Regions from separate parts of the Pseudarthrobacter sp. MM222 genome, predicted to be linked through region 3. Evidence: riboswitches for the same ligand, from Rfam matches in the RefSeq annotation. Region 3 holds a riboswitch; each other region holds the start of a gene.
The links. A riboswitch is a leader RNA that binds a small molecule or an ion and turns the genes downstream of it on or off. The one in region 3 is predicted to bind thiamine pyrophosphate.

Region 1: linked by a shared signal. The riboswitch ahead of thiO (glycine oxidase ThiO) and the one ahead of thiC (phosphomethylpyrimidine synthase ThiC) in region 3 are both predicted to bind thiamine pyrophosphate.
Region 2: linked by a shared signal. The riboswitch ahead of OM977_RS18450 (ECF transporter S component) and the one ahead of thiC (phosphomethylpyrimidine synthase ThiC) in region 3 are both predicted to bind thiamine pyrophosphate.
Region 4: linked by a shared signal. The riboswitch ahead of OM977_RS11835 (bifunctional hydroxymethylpyrimidine kinase/phosphomethylpyrimidine kinase) and the one ahead of thiC (phosphomethylpyrimidine synthase ThiC) in region 3 are both predicted to bind thiamine pyrophosphate.

What each region holds. Positions count from the first base shown of each region.
Region 1 covers NZ_OX352321.1:3,115,016-3,119,119, forward strand. Annotated here, with positions in the region: gene OM977_RS14160 (4a-hydroxytetrahydrobiopterin dehydratase) at 1-553, opposite strand, end outside; gene OM977_RS14165 (thiazole synthase) at 602-1,420, opposite strand; gene thiS (sulfur carrier protein ThiS) at 1,426-1,662, opposite strand; gene thiO (glycine oxidase ThiO) at 1,659-2,996, opposite strand; TPP riboswitch at 2,990-3,127, opposite strand; gene thiE (thiamine phosphate synthase) at 3,153-3,848, shown strand; gene OM977_RS14185 (ferritin-like domain-containing protein) at 3,874-4,104, opposite strand, start outside.
Region 2 covers NZ_OX352321.1:4,022,281-4,026,384, forward strand. Annotated here, with positions in the region: gene OM977_RS18440 (energy-coupling factor transporter transmembrane component T family protein) at 1-108, opposite strand, end outside; gene OM977_RS18445 (ABC transporter ATP-binding protein) at 105-1,766, opposite strand; gene OM977_RS18450 (ECF transporter S component) at 1,810-2,442, opposite strand; TPP riboswitch at 2,510-2,648, opposite strand; gene OM977_RS18455 (DUF4235 domain-containing protein) at 2,837-3,100, shown strand; gene mnhG (monovalent cation/H(+) antiporter subunit G) at 3,158-3,574, opposite strand; gene OM977_RS18465 (monovalent cation/H+ antiporter complex subunit F) at 3,564-3,842, opposite strand; gene OM977_RS18470 (Na+/H+ antiporter subunit E) at 3,839-4,104, opposite strand, start outside.
Region 3 covers NZ_OX352321.1:2,716,938-2,721,041, reverse strand. Annotated here, with positions in the region: gene OM977_RS12460 (alpha/beta fold hydrolase) at 43-801, shown strand; gene thiC (phosphomethylpyrimidine synthase ThiC) at 798-2,603, opposite strand; TPP riboswitch at 2,599-2,706, opposite strand; gene OM977_RS12450 (amidohydrolase family protein) at 2,810-3,922, shown strand; gene OM977_RS12445 (VOC family protein) at 4,004-4,104, shown strand, end outside.
Region 4 covers NZ_OX352321.1:2,597,295-2,601,398, forward strand. Annotated here, with positions in the region: gene OM977_RS11835 (bifunctional hydroxymethylpyrimidine kinase/phosphomethylpyrimidine kinase) at 1-1,509, opposite strand, end outside; TPP riboswitch at 1,492-1,589, opposite strand; gene OM977_RS11840 (Rne/Rng family ribonuclease) at 1,707-4,104, opposite strand, start outside.

The DNA.
Region 1 (4,104 bases), 400 kb from region 3:
CTGCCGTCTTCTCCAGCACCGGCCCCGACTCGGCCCTGCTGCGGTGGATATCGAGGTGGAGGCGATTGGGGTTCGGCGTGGATGTCTCCCGAAACCAGAGGGTCGGACCGCGACCGTACGGGTCGCGGAGGTCGCCGCTACCGCCCTTGCGGTAACCCAGGGCCAGCCGCCAGAGCTCGGAGACAGCCGCCGGATCCTCGGAATCGATGGCCACCTCCACGGTGCGGTACAGCCCCGGCTCTGCGGTGGCGCCCAATGCGGCGGCCGCCGCGCTGGCCGCCGCCGCGGCCTCAACGTCCTTGCGGGTGACCTGGCCGCCGGCGTCGTGCGAGCTATACCGGAGAAAGACCCGGTTGTAGCGCCAGTCGAGGTCCGGGTGGTGGTCCTGTTCTTCGGCCTGGCGTCCCAGGCCCGCAATCAGCTCGAGTGCCGCGGCCGACGTCGGCGCCTTGTAGACCGTGACCAGCCCGCCCAGGCGGTACCGGAAGTCGGGAAGACTGGCCAGGGCGGCGTCGACCTGGTCCTGGTTGAGGACGTTGTCCGTGGCTCCCATGACGGCTCCTTTGCTGGCCGGACCTGTTTTTCCAGCGCTGTGCCGGACCTACAGGAACTCGGCCCGGCCTTCCATGGCCGAGGATGCCAGCGCGTGCTCGCGGCGCGGGATCCTGCCGGCCCTTTTCGCCAGCCTACCGGCGATGACAGCATGCTTGAAGGCCTCACCCATCTGCGCCGGATTCTGTGCCCTGGTCACCGCGGTGGCGAGCAGCACGGCATCGCAGCCGAGTTCCATGGCCAGTGCCGCGTCAGAGGCGGTGCCGATGCCGGCGTCCAGGACCACCGGCACGGAGGCCCGCGAGACGATCAGTTCAATGTTGTGCGGGTTGAGGATGCCCAGCCCGGTGCCGATGGGTGAGCCCAGGGGCATCACGGCCACGGCGCCAAGGTTTTCCAGGCGCAGGGCCAGCACCGGGTCATCGTTGCTGTACGCGAACACTTTGAAGCCGCGTCCCACGAGCTGTTCGGTGGCGTCCACGAGTTCCACGGCATCCGGCAGCAGGGTGTGCTCGTCGGCGATGACTTCCAGCTTCACCCAGTCCGTTTCGAGGGCCTCGCGGGCCAGTTCGGCGGTCAGCACGGCGTCCCGGGCGGTGAAGCAGCCCGCGGTGTTCGGCAGTACCCGGATGTTGTGATCCACCAGCAACTGGAACAAGGAGCCGGCCTCCGCCGGAGAGTAGCGGCGCATGGCCACGGTGGTCAGCTCCGTGCCGGACGCCACGAGGGCTGCCCCGAGGCCGTCGAGGCTGGGCGCCCCGCCGGTCCCCATGATCAGCCGGGAACCCAGCCGTACGCCGTCGACGACGAACGCGTCCCCGGTTGCCGGCGATGCCGGCGGGGTTGCGGCGCGTGTAGTTGCTTCCATGTTGCTCAACCTCCCTGTACTGCCGTAACCAGCTCGACGTCGTCCCCGTCGGCGAGCGCCGTGCCGTGCCATTGGCTGCGGGGCACCACGCATGCGTTGCGGGCTACGGCGACGCCGAGCTTCCGCCCGTCGGTTGCCTGCCCGTTCGGGGCGAGCGTCCGCCCGGTGATCTGGCTGACAAGGGTGCTGACGGAGGCGCCGTCGGGGACTGCGTGCTCCGTGCCGTTGAGTCTGATCTTCATAGTGCTTCCTCGCTGCGCTCTGGGTGGGGGCTTGGGTGCTGGGGACTTGGGTCGGGAGCGCCGGCGGAGAACCTGTCCGGCCGGAACCGGCTCCAGCGGGGGTCCGCCGTGCCCTCCAGCAGCTGCCGGCAGATCTGCGCGGCCACGGGAGTCAGAAGGATGCCGTGCCGGAAGAATCCGGTAGCGACGATGATTCCCGCGACGTCGCCCGGGCGGCCGGCAGCCCGGTCGGCAACGCGGCCCAGCAGCGGGGCGTTGTCCGGCGTCGCGGGCCGGGCCCGGGCGGTGGCCTCCAGCAGTTCCAGTTCGGCGACGGCGGGCAGCAGCTGCTGGGCATCCCGCAGCAGCTGGTACACGCCTCCGGCGGAGACCGCGCCCACCCCGGATTCCGCCGGTTCCGCGAGGGCGTCTTCGCGCTGGGTGGCTCCTATCACCACGGTGCCGTCCCGGCGCGGGACGATGTAGACCGGCACGCCGCGGACCAGGCCCCGCACGGTGGAGCCCAGCAGCGGCCGCAGCCGGGCCGGTACCCGGAGCCGGAGGATGTCGCCGTGGACCGGCCGCAGCGGCAGGCTAAGTCCGGGCGGGAGCCCGCCGAGCCCGGCGGCGCCAAGACCGTTGGCCACGATGGTCTCCCCCGCGCGGACTTGCGCTCCGCCGGCCAGCCTGACGCCGGCGACACGTCCGTCCTGCCAGAGCAGCCCTGCGGCGCGGCGCTGCACGGCATGGCTCCCGCTGTCCGCTGCCAGCAGCGCCGCGATCCGGGCAAGCAGGAGCCGGGGGTCCACCTGGTGGTCGGCGGGAATGTCGAAGGCGCAGGAAATGCCCGGGCTCAGCAGTGGCTCGCGTCGGCGGGCCTCGCGGACGGTAAGGGGCTCCACCGAGAGTCCGCAGGCCTGCTGCACGTTCCGGAGGTCCGCGAGCGCCCGGCGGTCGGCCGCATCGGCGCCCACCGCGAGGGTCGGCGTCGTGAGGTAACCGGTCCCGGTGGCTGCTCCGTTACCGCCGCTGTCAGTGGGTTCCGCGGCTGCGGGCTGGAGCCGCGCCGCGAAGTCGGGCCACAACCGGGAGGACTCGAGCATCAGCTCCAGCAGGTCCTCCTCCTGGTAGTGGAGTTCACTCACCGGGGCCAGCATGCCGGCCGCAGCCCAGCTGGCGCCGGTGCCGGGGGCGTCGTCGATCAGGGCCACGGTCCGGCCCGAGCGACGCACCTCCCACGCGATACCGTGCCCGACGACGCCGCCGCCGATCACGGCCACGTCGTAATATTGCCCGGCGGGACCGTCATGCGGCGCCGCGGCGGGCGCATCCCTCAAACCGGCTGGAGTGCCCATGGCGGATTCCTTCCCTACGCCGGTACTAACCGGATCAGGTCAAGCGGTCGGCTCTGATGCCCTCTCAGCCCTGCAGGGCCGAAAACGCCAAGTGGCGCATGACCTTGCAGCGGGCTCCCGCGGTATGGCCCAGTTTAGAGGAACTAGGCTTGGGGTATGAGCCGCGATGACGTCCACACCACCGCCCGCCTGTACCTGTGCACCGATGCCCGCAGGGACCGCGGCGACTTTGAGGCCTTCGTGGATGCCGCCTTTGCCGGCGGCGTCGACATCATCCAGCTGCGCGATAAGTCCCTCGAGGCGGCCGAGGAACTCGAGCTGCTCGAGATCCTGCACCAGTCGGCCCACCGGCACGGACGGCTCTGGGCGGTCAACGACCGTGCGGATCTGGCCGCACTGTCGGGCGCGCCCGTGTTCCATGTCGGCCAGAAGGACATCCCGCTCGCGGCCGCCAGGCACTTCCTCGGCAAGGATGCCGTGGTGGGGCTGTCCACGCACAGCCCGGACCAGGTGGACGCGGCGATCCTCGCATCGCCTGGCCGCAGCGGCCTCGACTACTTCTGCGTGGGACCCGTCTGGGCCACGCCCACCAAGCCGGGCCGAGCCGCCGTCGGGCTGGAGCTGGTGCGGTATGCCGCCGAAGCGATCCGCCGGGCCGAGGCTGCCGACGTCGGCAGGGTGGACGGTGTGGTGCCCTGGTTCGCGATCGGCGGCATCGACCTGGGGAACGTGGAGCAGGTGGTGGAAGCCGGTGCCCGCCGGATCGTGGTGGTCCGGGCCATCACCGAGGCTGAGGATCCCGCCGGCGCCGCCCGCGACCTGCTGGCCGCCCTCGACGCCGCGGAAGCCTGACGGCAGCGGCGGCCGCCCCGGCAAGCTAGCCGGCCAGCCCCAGCTGCGTCATCCGCTGCGAGTGATTGGCGGCGAGTTGCACCGTCAGTTCCCGGACCATTTCCCGGGACCGCTCCTCGTCCGCACCGATCAGACCGCCGAGGAACGCGTGCTCGAAGCTGACCCGCCGGGCCTGCGTCAGGGCCTCCCCCAGCAGCCGCCTCGCCCACAGCGCCAGCCGGGAAGCCAGCCGCGGGTCGTCGGCAAGGGCCGTCTT
Region 2 (4,104 bases), 1.3 Mb from region 3:
GGACAGCGCCAGCACCAGCGTGATCAGGACGACGGCCGCGAACTTGGCCAGAGGGTTCGCCCGGGTCAGCAGCGCATGGTTGCCGCGCAGGCTCAAAGCATCCCTCATGGCGCCTTCACCGGATCCGTGCCCCGGCGGTCCGGGGTGTTGAGGCTGAGTTCGGTGCCGCCGAGCACGGCACTGAATTCCGCGTCGTGCGTGACGGACACAACGGCGGTGCCGGCGTCGAGGAGTTCGGAGAGGAAGGAGGCGAGTTCGGACCAGGTGTTGGCATCCTGGCCGAAGGTGGGCTCGTCCAGCACCAGCACCTGCGGATGGGCCGCGAGCACGGTGGCCACCGAGAGCCGGCGTTTTTCGCCGCCGGAGAGCGTGTAGGGGTTGGCGTCCACCAGTTCGGTCAGCCGCAGCCGCTCCAGCAGCTCGTCCACCCGTTCTTCCCCGCGCCCCAGGTGCCGGGGGCCGAACAGCAACTCGTCGAGGACCCGGCCGGTGACGAACTGGTGCTCCGGTTCCTGGAAGACCGTTCCGATCCGGGCAATCAGCTGCTGCGCCTTCCACTTGTAGGGATCGATCCCCGCACCGTCGCTCAGCTCCAGCGTGGCGGAAACGGCCCCGGAGACCGGCGCCAGCAGGCCCGCCAAGGTCAGGGCGAAGGTCGACTTCCCCGAGCCGTTGGGGCCCGTGATGGTCAGGGCTTCGCCGGCGCGGACCCGGGCGGTGATGCCGGACTGCACGGCTAGGGGCGGGATGGTGCGGAAGCCCCCGCGCAGCCCCGAACGGCGGCCGCGTTCGCGGGAGACGGCCAGGTTCTCGGCTGCCATCAGCAGCGTCCCGGGCCTGTGTCCCCCGGCCCCGTGTCCGCCGGGCGGGTGCCCGCCGGGCGGGTGTCCGCCGGGCGGGGCGGTTGACGTGGCCCCCGCCGGGACTGCCGGCGCCGTACGGGCCCGCGTTTGCGGTACGTAGCCGGGGACCCAGACGCCCGCGGCGGTGAGCATGTCCCGTGCCTGCGCCAGGACCCTGTCCGGCGGACCGTCGATCAGCACGGCCGGTTCGGTCGCGCTGCCGGGCTGGAGGACCACAATCCGGTCCACGAGGTCTTTCCACACGGAGACCCGGTGCTCCACGACCACGAGGGTGGCCCCGGTTTTGTCCAGGCACCGGCCCACGGCGTCCCGTACTTCCAGGACGCCGGCCGGGTCGAGGTTGGCGGTGGGTTCGTCCAGCAGGATCAGCCCCGGGCGCATGGCCAGGATCCCGGCGAGGGCCAAACGCTGCTTCTGCCCGCCGGACAGGGCCGAAGTCGGATGGTTCAGCGGCAGGTGGCCCAGTCCGACGTCGTCGAGCGCTTCCCTCACCCGGACCCAGATCTCGGCCGCGGGCACCGACAGGTTTTCCGCGCCGAACGCGACATCATCGCCAAGCCGGGAGAGCACCACCTGGGTTTCCGGGTCCTGTTGGACAAGCCCGGCCCGGCCCCGCTGCGCCCGCGGTGAGGCGCCGTCGATCAGCAGCGTGCCGGTCTCATCGGAATCCTCCGGGGTGGCCCCGGCGGAATTGTCGCCGGCGGTGTTGTCGCCGAGGACCCCCGCCAGGGCGTGGAGCAGCGTCGATTTGCCCGAGCCCGAGGGCCCCAGCAGCAGCACCCGCTCCCCGGGGCTGATGTCCAGGTCCAGCCCGTTGACCGCGGGCCGGGACCTTCCAGCGTGCCGCCAGCCCCAGCCACGTGCCGTGACCTGGGCGGGGCGGACGGAGTTGGTTGCGCTCATGCGCGGTGGCCCGTCGTCGGGAATTCTGTCAGCGGTGCGGTCTTCAGGAGAACACGGGCTCCGTGGCGGCCTTGCGCGAGGCGAAGGAACTCAGTACCCCGGTCTTCGCCAGTCCCCGGGTGGCGAGCCAGGACAGACCGCCGGCGATCACGGCACCGGAGACGGCGGTGAAGATGATGTAGGCGAGTTTGTCGCCGCCGGCGTAAGCGATGTTCCAGCCCCACGGCAGGAACGAGTCATTGAGGCCGCAGAAGAGGCCCGCACCGGCACCGGCCAGCAACGCCACCGGCAGATTGAACTTCTTGTAGACCAGGGCGGCGAACACGAGCTCCGCGCCGAGCCCCTGCAGGACGCCGGAGATCAGCACCGTCGTGCCGTACTGGGACCCCATGATCAGCTCGCCGGTGGCCGCTACGGTTTCGCAGAAGAGGGCCGCGCCCGGCTTGCGGATGATGAGCATGCCCAGTACGGCGGGAATCATCCAGCCGCCGGCGTAGAGCCCCGTCAGCGGCGGATACAGCGCGTTGACCGGGGCGGAAATCAGGTTGGCACCCTGGGACCAGGCCCAGAAGATGATGCCTCCGGCGACCGCAATCAAGGCGGCCACCACAATGTCCACTACGCGCCAGTTGTAGCTGCGCCGGGCCAGGCCCTGCTTGGCAGAAATATCAGTCATGTCGTCCTCCTGAGGAACAGGAGGGGAGAATGCACCGGCCGGCCGCGGCTTCCGCCACCCCGCCGTGCATTCTGAGAACTCGACTCCCTTGCGCCGGTACTAACCGGATCAGGTTCGAGGGTCTGCGGCTGTCCGCACTCTCAGCGCCCACCGATGGTCCCTGGATTCCTCCAGCTGCCGACGGCGGCGCTCCCCTGTCGTATTTAAGATCACCCTTGTGGGCGGTGTCAGTTTACACCCGCCCGGCGGGGTTTCCTTTGGGCGGGTGTCACATTCACGCTGGCCCTCAGGCGGAGATGCTCCGCCGGAGCGGGCCCGTACCGTCGGTCCTCCCGTCAGGGACGGGACGCTAGGCTAGGGGAAGCCCCGTTCCCTCCCCGAAGGAGTCCGAAGAATGAACATCTTCATCAAGCTGCTCGGCACCGGCATAAGCCTGCTCGCCGGGTTTGTCGGTACCAAGATCGTCGACACCGTCTGGGAGAAGTCCACCGGCAACAAGCCGCCGAAGGGCCACGACGACGACATCCCCACCACCCTGCGTTCGGCCCTGACCTTCGCACTGGTCTCCGCCTCGGTCAGCGCCATCATCCAGGTCCTCGCCAACCGCGGCACCCAGCGCGCGATCACCCGTTTCGCCAAGTCCCAGGACATCGTCTAGGCCGGAGCGCGGGCAGACGCCGGCGGCACCCGTCACCGGCGCCGCTGCCGGAGCCCGTTACCGGCGGCGGCTCGCCTCGTCGTCGCTGTCGTCCGAAAATCCGCTCGCGCCCGCCGCCTGCTGCACCACGGCCTCAAGCTCATCTGCGCTGAGCAGCTCCCGGTGGAGGTGCTTGGTGCGGTACCCGGCCCGCCCCACCATGTGCGCGGACACCGGAACGGTGAGCAGCTGGAAGATCCAGGCGACCACCAGGACGGGCCAGACCCACCAGGTGCGCATCTGAAGCCCCACCGCGCAAAGCAGCAGGAACAGCCCCAGTACCTGCGGCTTCGTCGCCGCATGCATCCTGCTCATGAGGTCGGGGAACCGCAGCAGGCCGATGGCCGCGCCGAGCGACATCAGGGCGCCCACCACCATGAACACCGCCGAGACGGCGTCGATCACGGCGTCGCCGGAGAATGCTTCAGGATTCACGGGCTTGCTCCCGCCGGTCGGCGACGAACCGGGCAACGGTGACCGAACCGATGAACCCGATGATGGATACTGCAACGAGCAGCATGAGGTTGTTGAGGTGCCGGTTCACCGCCATGTCGATGCACAGCGCCGCGCCCACGATGGCCAGCAGCACGTCGGCGGCCAGCACCCGGTCCAGCAGCGACGGGCCCCTCGCGATCCGGATGATCGCACCGGCGGCGGCCAAGGACAGCACGACGGCGGTCACGGTCAGGACGAGCTGCATCATGCGCCCACCTCCTGCTTCAGTGCGGACAGTTCATCCCTGGTGCCCATGATCCGGATCAGCCCGGCCTCGGTGTCCCGGACCTCCTTGCGCAGCCGGGCGGCGTCCTCGGGGTTGCGGACGTTGACGCCGTGGACGTAGAGCGTTGAGGTGGACCTGTCCACCTCAACCACCAGCGAACCCGGAATCAGTGAGAGCACGTGCCCGGTCGCGGTCACCAGCAGGTCCGAATGGCTCCGCAGCGGGACAGCGACGACGGCGCTGA
Region 3 (4,104 bases):
GTCGCCCGCGTTATTGACGGACCCGTGCCATAGGGTTGGATCATGTTCAAGCAGCGCGTAGTTTTCGTCCACGGGGCCGGCAGCTTCGGCGCCGCGGCGTGGCCGAAACAGCACGGGATGGCGCTGAACTATGACGCGTTGTTCCTGCGCCGGCATGGGTTTGACGCCGTCGCCGATCCGCTGGAATCAGATTTTGCGGCCGATGCTGCCATCCTGCTGGGCGCCCTGGCCGACGACGGCCGCGGCGAGGCCGGGGGACACGTCGTGGCGCACTCCCAGGGTGCCATCGCGGCCATGATGGCAGCTGTCGAGCGGCCGGACCTGGTGCAGTCACTGACCCTGGTGGAACCGGCCTGCCTCTCGCTGACCGCCGAACTCCCGGCGACTGCCGCGCACCGGGCCCTGATGCAGCCGCTCTTCGACGTCCGGCAGCACCTGGGCGACGACGACTTCCAGGCGGAATACATCCGCCGGGCTTTCGCCGTGTCGGGCCCTGCCGACGGCCCCGGTGCGCCCGCCCTGGGCCCGACGCCGGAACAACGGCGCGAGGCCCGGCGACTGAGGCTGCAGGCACCGCCATGGGAAGCGCCCCTGCAGATCGTCCCCGGCGTGCCCACCCTGGTCCTCACCGGCGGCTGGGAGCCGTTGTATGAGGAAATCGCCGGCTACTTGCGCGAGACCGGCGCCCTGCACCGCATTGCTGCGGGCGGGCACCGGCCCCAGGATTCCCGGGAGGGCGACCGGTACCTCCGGGCGTTCATCGCCGACGTCGGCCGGCGACGGCACGCCCGGGCCTCCTAGCTGGCCGCGGGTCCGCCAACGGAGGGCTCCGGCAGGTAGACCTTGCCGCCGGACGCAAGGAATTCGGTGCTCTTCACCCGCATTCCGGCAGCCAGCGCCGCAAGTGCAGCCTGCGAGTCCGCGGAGCCGTACTCGTCCCGGATGCCCTGGCTGATCCGCATGGAACAGAACTTGGGCCCGCACATGGAGCAGAAGTGCGCCGTCTTGGCCGGCTCTGCGGGCAGCGTCTCATCATGGAAGGATTCCGCCGTCACGGGGTCGAGCGACAGCGCGAACTGGTCCCGCCAGCGGAACTCAAACCGGGCCTTGGAGAGGGCATCGTCGCGTTCATGCGCGCCGGGGTGGCCCTTCGCCAGGTCGGCGGCATGGGCGGCGATCTTGTAGGTGATCACGCCGGTCTTCACGTCGTCCTTGTTGGGCAGTCCGAGGTGTTCCTTGGGGGTGACATAGCAGAGCATCGCGGTTCCGTAGCGGGCAATCTCGGTGGCGCCGATCGCCGAGGTGATGTGGTCATAGCCGGGAGCAATATCGGTGACCAGCGGCCCAAGCGTATAGAACGGAGCGCCCTTGCAGAGTTCCTGCTGGCGCTCCACGTTTTCCCGGACGAGGTGGAACGGCACATGCCCCGGGCCCTCCACCATGACCTGCACATCGAACTCCCACGCCCGCTGCGTCAACTCGGCCAGGGTGTCCAGCTCGGCGAACTGCGCCGCATCGTTGGCATCCGCCGTCGCGCCGGGCCGCAGCCCGTCACCGAGGGAAAAGGCGACGTCGTAGCGGGCGAAGATCTCGCACAGCTCATCGAAGTGCGTGTAGAGAAAGTTTTCCTGGTGGTGCGCCAGGCACCACCCGGCCATGATCGCGCCGCCGCGGGACACGATGCCGGTGACCCGGTTGGCCGTCAGCGGCACATAGCGCAGCAGCACCCCCGCGTGGATGGTCATGTAGTCCACACCCTGCTCGCACTGTTCGATCACGGTGTCCCGGAAGATCTCCCAGGTGAGGGCGTTGGCCTCCCCGTTGACCTTTTCCAGCGCCTGGTAGATGGGCACCGTGCCGATGGGCACGGGGGAGTTGCGGATGAGCCATTCCCGGGTGGTGTGGATGTCGTCGCCGGTGGAGAGATCCATGACGGTATCCGCGCCCCATTGCGTCGCCCACTGCAGCTTGTCGACTTCCTCCGCGATGGAACTGGTCACGGCGGAGTTTCCGATGTTGGCGTTGATCTTCACCAGGAAGGCCTTGCCGATGATCATCGGCTCGGATTCGGGATGGTTGACGTTGCTGGGGATGATGGCGCGGCCCGCGGCCACTTCGCTGCGGACCAGCTCGACGTCGCAGTTCTCGCGCAGCGCCACGAACCGCATCTCCTGGGTAATCACCCCGTCCCGGGCGTAACGCATCTGCGTCACCGTCCGGCCGTCGACGGCGCGGCGCGGTACCGGGCGGAGCCCCCGCCACTCGGCCGACGCCGCGCCCCGGCGCACCGCGGATTTGCCGTCGTCGAGCAGGTCCCTTCGCCGGCCGGCATAGGGTTCGGTGTCCGCCCGGGCCTCGATCCAGGGCGCCCGGAATGGTTCCAGGCCCCGCACCGGATCGCTTCCCGGGCCGGCGGTCCGGTAGATCCGGAACGGCGCGTTACTTGCACCGCCGGGGGAGTCCGCCAGGGCGATCTCGGTCACCGGAACGCGGATGCCGTGTTCTGCGTCCGTGGCGAACGCCAGGGAGTGGGCCTTCAGCGATTGGGTGGGGCCTGCGGGCTGGATCTGGACAGGGCTGTGCTGTGTCAACTGGGTATTCACGAAAATACTCACTTCCTTCGCCGGCATTACCCGGACAGGTTCAACGGTCGCAGGCTGCGTCAGCCCGATCTCAGCCCCTGCAGGGGCACCCGTGTGGTCGTAGACGAAGCTACCACAGGCCTCGGGGCGGGCTGTGTCATATGCGTCATCGGGCGGGACAGGCTTCTCCGGCGCGGCCCGATGGCGTCGCGGATTAGGCTGTATGGATGAGCAGCATCATCGAGTTCGGCGGCCCCGTCCTCACCGGACGGGACACGGAACACCGGGGCCTCTGGTCCGTCGACGGGCTCCTGACCTTCCACCGTCCGGCCGCGGCGCCGGACCTCGTGCTGGACGGCTGGGTCATCCCCGGACTGGTCGATGCGCACTGCCATATCGGCCTCGGCCCCGGCGGCGACGTCCCCGGCTCGGTGGCGGAGGCGCAGGCGCGCACCGACCGCGACGCCGGAACGTTGCTCGTGCGGGACGCCGGCGCCGTGCACGACACCCGGTGGCTGCAGCGCCGCGCCGACATGCCGCGCATCATCCGCTCGGGCCGGCACATCGCCAGGGCGCGGCGCTACCTTCGGGGCTTCGCCGTCGAAGTGGCCCCGGAGGATCTGGTCGAGGCGGTGCGCAAGCAGGCCCGGGCCGGTGACGGCTGGGTCAAGCTCGTGGGGGACTGGATCGACCGCGACGCCGGCGACCTCACCCCCAGCTTTCCGGCCCCCGTGCTCAAGGACGCCGTGCAGGCCGCCCACGACGAGGGCGCCCGGGTCACGGCGCACTGCTTCGCCGAAGACACCCTGGACAGCATGCTCGACGCCGGGATCGACTGCATTGAGCACGCCACCGGCCTGCTTCCACGGCACCTGCCGCGTTTCGTCGAGCAGGACATTCCGATCGTGCCCACCCTGATCAACATCGCAACCTTCCCCGACATCGCCGCGCAGGCGGAGGCAAAATACCCCCGCTACGCGGCCCACATGCGCTCGCTCTGGGAACGCCGCGCCGAGCGCGTTCTGGAAGCCTACGAGGCCGGCGTGGGCATCTACGCCGGAACCGATGCGGGCAGCGTCATCAAGCACGGGCGGATCGCCGACGAAATCCAGGCGCTGCACTCCGCCGGGCTTCCGGCCCGGGCAGCCCTCGACGCCGGCGCCTGGGCCGCCCGCGCTTGGCTGGGCGCGGACGCGATCAGCGAGGGGGCCAGCGCGGACGTCCTTGTCTGCGCCGAGGATCCACGGACGAACCTCGGCACGCTGCGGCAGCTCAGCCACATCGTGTTGCGGGGTGAAGTGATCCGCAGGGAACGTGGCGGGGAATCAGCTCCGCATTAGGAATAAATTGAAGCTTCAAGTAATTTAGTTCTATGTAAGGCCATCGAAGGTCGGTGGCCCCCGAAGCACCGGAGCGATCAAATGACTGCAGAAGCCAGCACGCAGGACCTTCTTCCCGCCGAACTCACTATGGGCACCGTGATGCTCAAAGTCGGCGACATGAAGCTCATGACGGACTACTA
Region 4 (4,104 bases), 120 kb from region 3:
CCGCGTGGCCGCGGCGAAGTCCTCGTCGGCATAGGTCCGCAGCCAGTCGGCGTAGGGGTGCGCTGCGGCGGCGCCGGCCGCCAGAAACTTCCCGTGGAGTTCCGCGCCGACCTCGGCGTAGAGCCAGAAGCACGGCAGGGCGGCCGCGACCAGCACCCCGTAGCTGCCGGCGACGGAGGACGCCAGCAGGTGGTCCACATAGGACTTCGTCACCGGGCCGAGAGTTCCCTCCACGGTCCGGGTGCTGAGCCAGCTCCGGTGCAGCTCGGATTCGACTTCCAGGCACTGCTGCGCGGAGCGGGCCCAGAAGAGCTGTTCGGCTTCGGAGGGTGCGAGTGCGGCCGCCCGCGCCAGCACCCGCGAGTAGCCATTGAGGTAGAGGGCGTCCTGGGCCAGATAGTAGGCGAACTCCCGCTCGGGGAGCGTGCCGTCCGCCAGCCCCCGAATGAAGTCCAGGCCGTAGATCTCGTCGAGGTCCTGCGCCGCGCCCGCCCCGAGGGCAGCGACGAACTCGCCCTTGGCCGGAACCCGGGTGTCCGCGGGACCCTGATCGAGGCGGTGGCCCGCGGTCAGGTGCTGGACGTGGTGGAAATGGTGCACCGGGCCGTTGCCGGTGCCGACATCCAGGTGCTCCGAGTCGCGCAGCGCACCTTCGAGCCAGGGCTTGACCTCGCGCAGCGCGGCTTCCCAGTCCCCCACGCGGGCCTGCACTGTTGCCAGCGCCGAGGACAGCGAGCATCCGGTGCCGTGGCTGTTGCTTGTGGGAACGCGTCGGCCCTGCACCACGACTGTCTCCTGGCCCAGCAATCCCCCGGTGTTGACGAGCGCATCCGGGCAGCCGCCGCCGGCCTCACTGCCCGCGCCGGCCTCACTGCCCGCGCCGGATTCGCTGCCGGCGCCGCCGTCGAGATGACCGCCCTTCACCAGGACCGTGGTGCCGGTCTGGGCGGCGAGCCGTTTGCCCTGAGCCAGGGCCTCGGCCCAGTCGGCCGCGACCGGCTCCCGGAGCAGCAGGGCGAGTTCCGCGAGGTTGGGCGTGACGAGGTCCGCGAGGGGAAGAAGCGCGTGCAGGGCGGCCTCGGCTGTCTCGGCGAGCAGCCGGTCCCCGCTGGTGGCCACCATGACGGGGTCCAGGACGACGATGCCGGGACGGGCCTGCTCCAGCCAGCGTCGGACGGCATCGATCACGGAGGCGTCGCCGAGCATGCCGATTTTGACGGCGTCGATGCCGATGTCCGCGCTCACGGCGTCCAGCTGGGCCGTCAGGAAGGCGGCCGGTGGAACATGGACGGCCTGGACGCCGCGGGTGTTCTGGGCCGTGAGGGCGGTGATCGCGGCCATGCCGTACCCGCCATGGGCGGCAATGCTTTTCAGGTCCGCCTGGATGCCCGCGCCGCCGGACGGGTCGGAACCGGCGATGGCCAGCACCCGGGGAATCCGTGGCGGGGCGGTGCGCGGAGCGGGGGGCAGAAATGCGGATGGAAGGACAGCTGTTGCCACGAGAGACATCCCTTCGCCGGTGCTAACCGGACAGGTTCAACGGGTCTGGATCTCAGCCGGCTCGTTGCGCGGCACCCCGTGTCAGTGCTCCAGCCTAGCCGCACTGCTTAACGGACGGCGGGTGCGGCCCGAACCTCGGCGAATTGCTACGCCGGGTCCGGACCGCACCCGCGGCCATACTGGATTATTTTGGTGGGGCTCCGGGGCTACAGCTCCGACGCCGGCACGCCGACACCGAGGATGATCGGTTCGTTCGACGCGGCCGGCTTTGCCGCTGCCTGGTCCGGGGAGGGCGCCTTTGCCTCGTGCACGGCTCCGGCCGCGGCCGTTGCGGCACGCTGCTCGGCTGCCTCGCGGTGTTCAATGGACGTCTCGTTGGCTGCACCCTGGGCGCGGCTGGCGCTCCGGTTGCGGCGCACGCGGCGGCCCCGGGAGGTACCAGTTTCGACGTCGGCCCTCGCCGGCGCCTGAGCCTGCGCTGGCTCCGATGCCTGAGCCTGCGCCTCGGCCGGCGCCGAGCTCGTGGACACCTGCCCGGCGGCGGGCTTGCTCTCCTCGGCGTCGCCAAGGTGGGCGAAAGCCTCCGTCAGCAGGTCAAGGGTCAGTGCGGGTGCGGTCCCCTCGTCGGCGTGCTCGACGTACGGCAGCACCACCTGCTCGCCGCCGAAGGTCAGCACAGCAGCGGGACGTCCGGCTGCTTCCTCAGTGGCGGCCAGCTGCCGGGCCGTCTCGACGACGGCCTGGCGGGTCTCCGCCTGGCGGGTGCCGGCGTCGTGCGCGGTTGCCGCTTCCCCCTCGTGCAGGTGGGCAGCGTGCGCGGCGGCGGCGATGTTCGCCAGGGCAGCCCGGGTGGCCTCCGCCTTGGCGTGGCGCTCGGCCTCGGTGGGCTCGGGGTGGAGGGCTGCCGGTGCCGACGGAGCGGACTCCGGCCCGCCCTGAGCTCCCTTGCCGCGGCGGCGGCCCTTGCGCTCCGTGCGGGCAGCGGGCTGGTTCTCGGTCCGCGGGACGTGGTGTTCCGCGGCGACGACGTTGGCGCGGCGGTGCTCCACGGGCTCGTCGTGCGTGACGATGCCGCGGCCGGCGCAGGTTTCGCACTGCTCGCCAAAGACTTCCAGCAGCCCGGTACCCATCCGCTTGCGGGTCATCTGTACCAGCCCGAGCGAGGTCACTTCGGCCACCTGGTGCTTGGTCCGGTCACGGCCGAGGCACTCCACCATGCGGCGCAGCACGAGGTCGCGGTTTGACTCCAGCACCATGTCGATGAAGTCGATCACGATGATGCCGCCGATGTCGCGGAGCCGGAGCTGCCGGACGACTTCCTCGGCCGCTTCCAGGTTGTTCTTGGTGACGGTTTCCTCGAGGTTGCCGCCGCTGCCGGTGAATTTGCCGGTGTTGACGTCCACCACGGTCATGGCTTCGGTGCGGTCGATCACCAGGGATCCGCCGGACGGCAGGAAAACCTTGCGGTCCAGTGCCTTGTGGATCTGCTCGTCGATCCGCCAGGCCGCGAAGATGTCCGTGTCCTTGGTCCACTTCTCGAGCCGGCCAACAAGGTCCGGAGCCACGTAGGTGACGTAGGCCTCGATGGTGTCCCAGGCTTCCTCGCCGGAGACGATCAGCTTGGAGAAGTCCTCGTTGAAGACGTCGCGGACCACCTTGATGGTCAGGTCAGGTTCGCCGTAGAGCAGCTCGGGGGCCAGGATCTTGGTCGACGTCGACTGGCTCTCGATGCCTTCCCACTGCGCGCGGAGCCGGTTGATGTCGTGGGTCAGCTCTTCCTCGGACGCGCCCTCGGCCGCGGTGCGGACAATCACACCGGCGTTTTCCGGCAGGCGGTCCTTGAGGATCCGCTTGAGGCGGTTGCGTTCGACGTCGGGCAGCTTGCGGGAGATGCCGGTCATGGATCCACCGGGCACGTACACCAGGTAGCGGCCGGGCAGGGAGATCTGGCTGGTGAGGCGGGCGCCCTTGTGGCCGACCGGGTCCTTGGTGACCTGGACCAGCACGGAGTCGCCGGACTTCAACGCGTTCTCGATCCGGCGCTGCTTGCCCTCAAGGTTGACGGCTTCCCAGTTGACTTCACCGGCGTAGAGCACAGCGTTGCGGCCGCGCCCGATGTCCACGAAGGCGGCTTCCATGGACGGCAGCACGTTCTGGACCTTGCCCAGGTAGACGTTGCCGATCAGGGAATCCTGCTGGGTCTTGGATACGAAGTGCTCGGCCAGGACCCCGTCTTCGAGGACGCCGATCTGGATTCTGTCGTCGCGCTGGCGGACGATCATCTGGCGGTCCACGGACTCACGGCGCGCCAGGAACTCGGCCTCGGTGATGACGGTGCGGCGGCGGCCGGTGTCGCGGGATTCGCGGCGGCGCTGCTTCTTGGCCTCGAGCCGGGTGGAGCCCTTCACGGAGGTGACGCGGTTGTTAACCGGCGCTTCGCTGATCGCCCGCGGAGCACGGACCCGGGTCACCGTGTTGGGCGGATCGTCGTCTCCCCCGCCGGTGAGCTCGAGGTCCTGGTCGCCACGGCGGCGGCGGCGGCGACGGCGCGAGGTCACACCGTCCTCAAGGGTGGCCTCGGTGCCTTCGTCTGCGTCCTCGGCG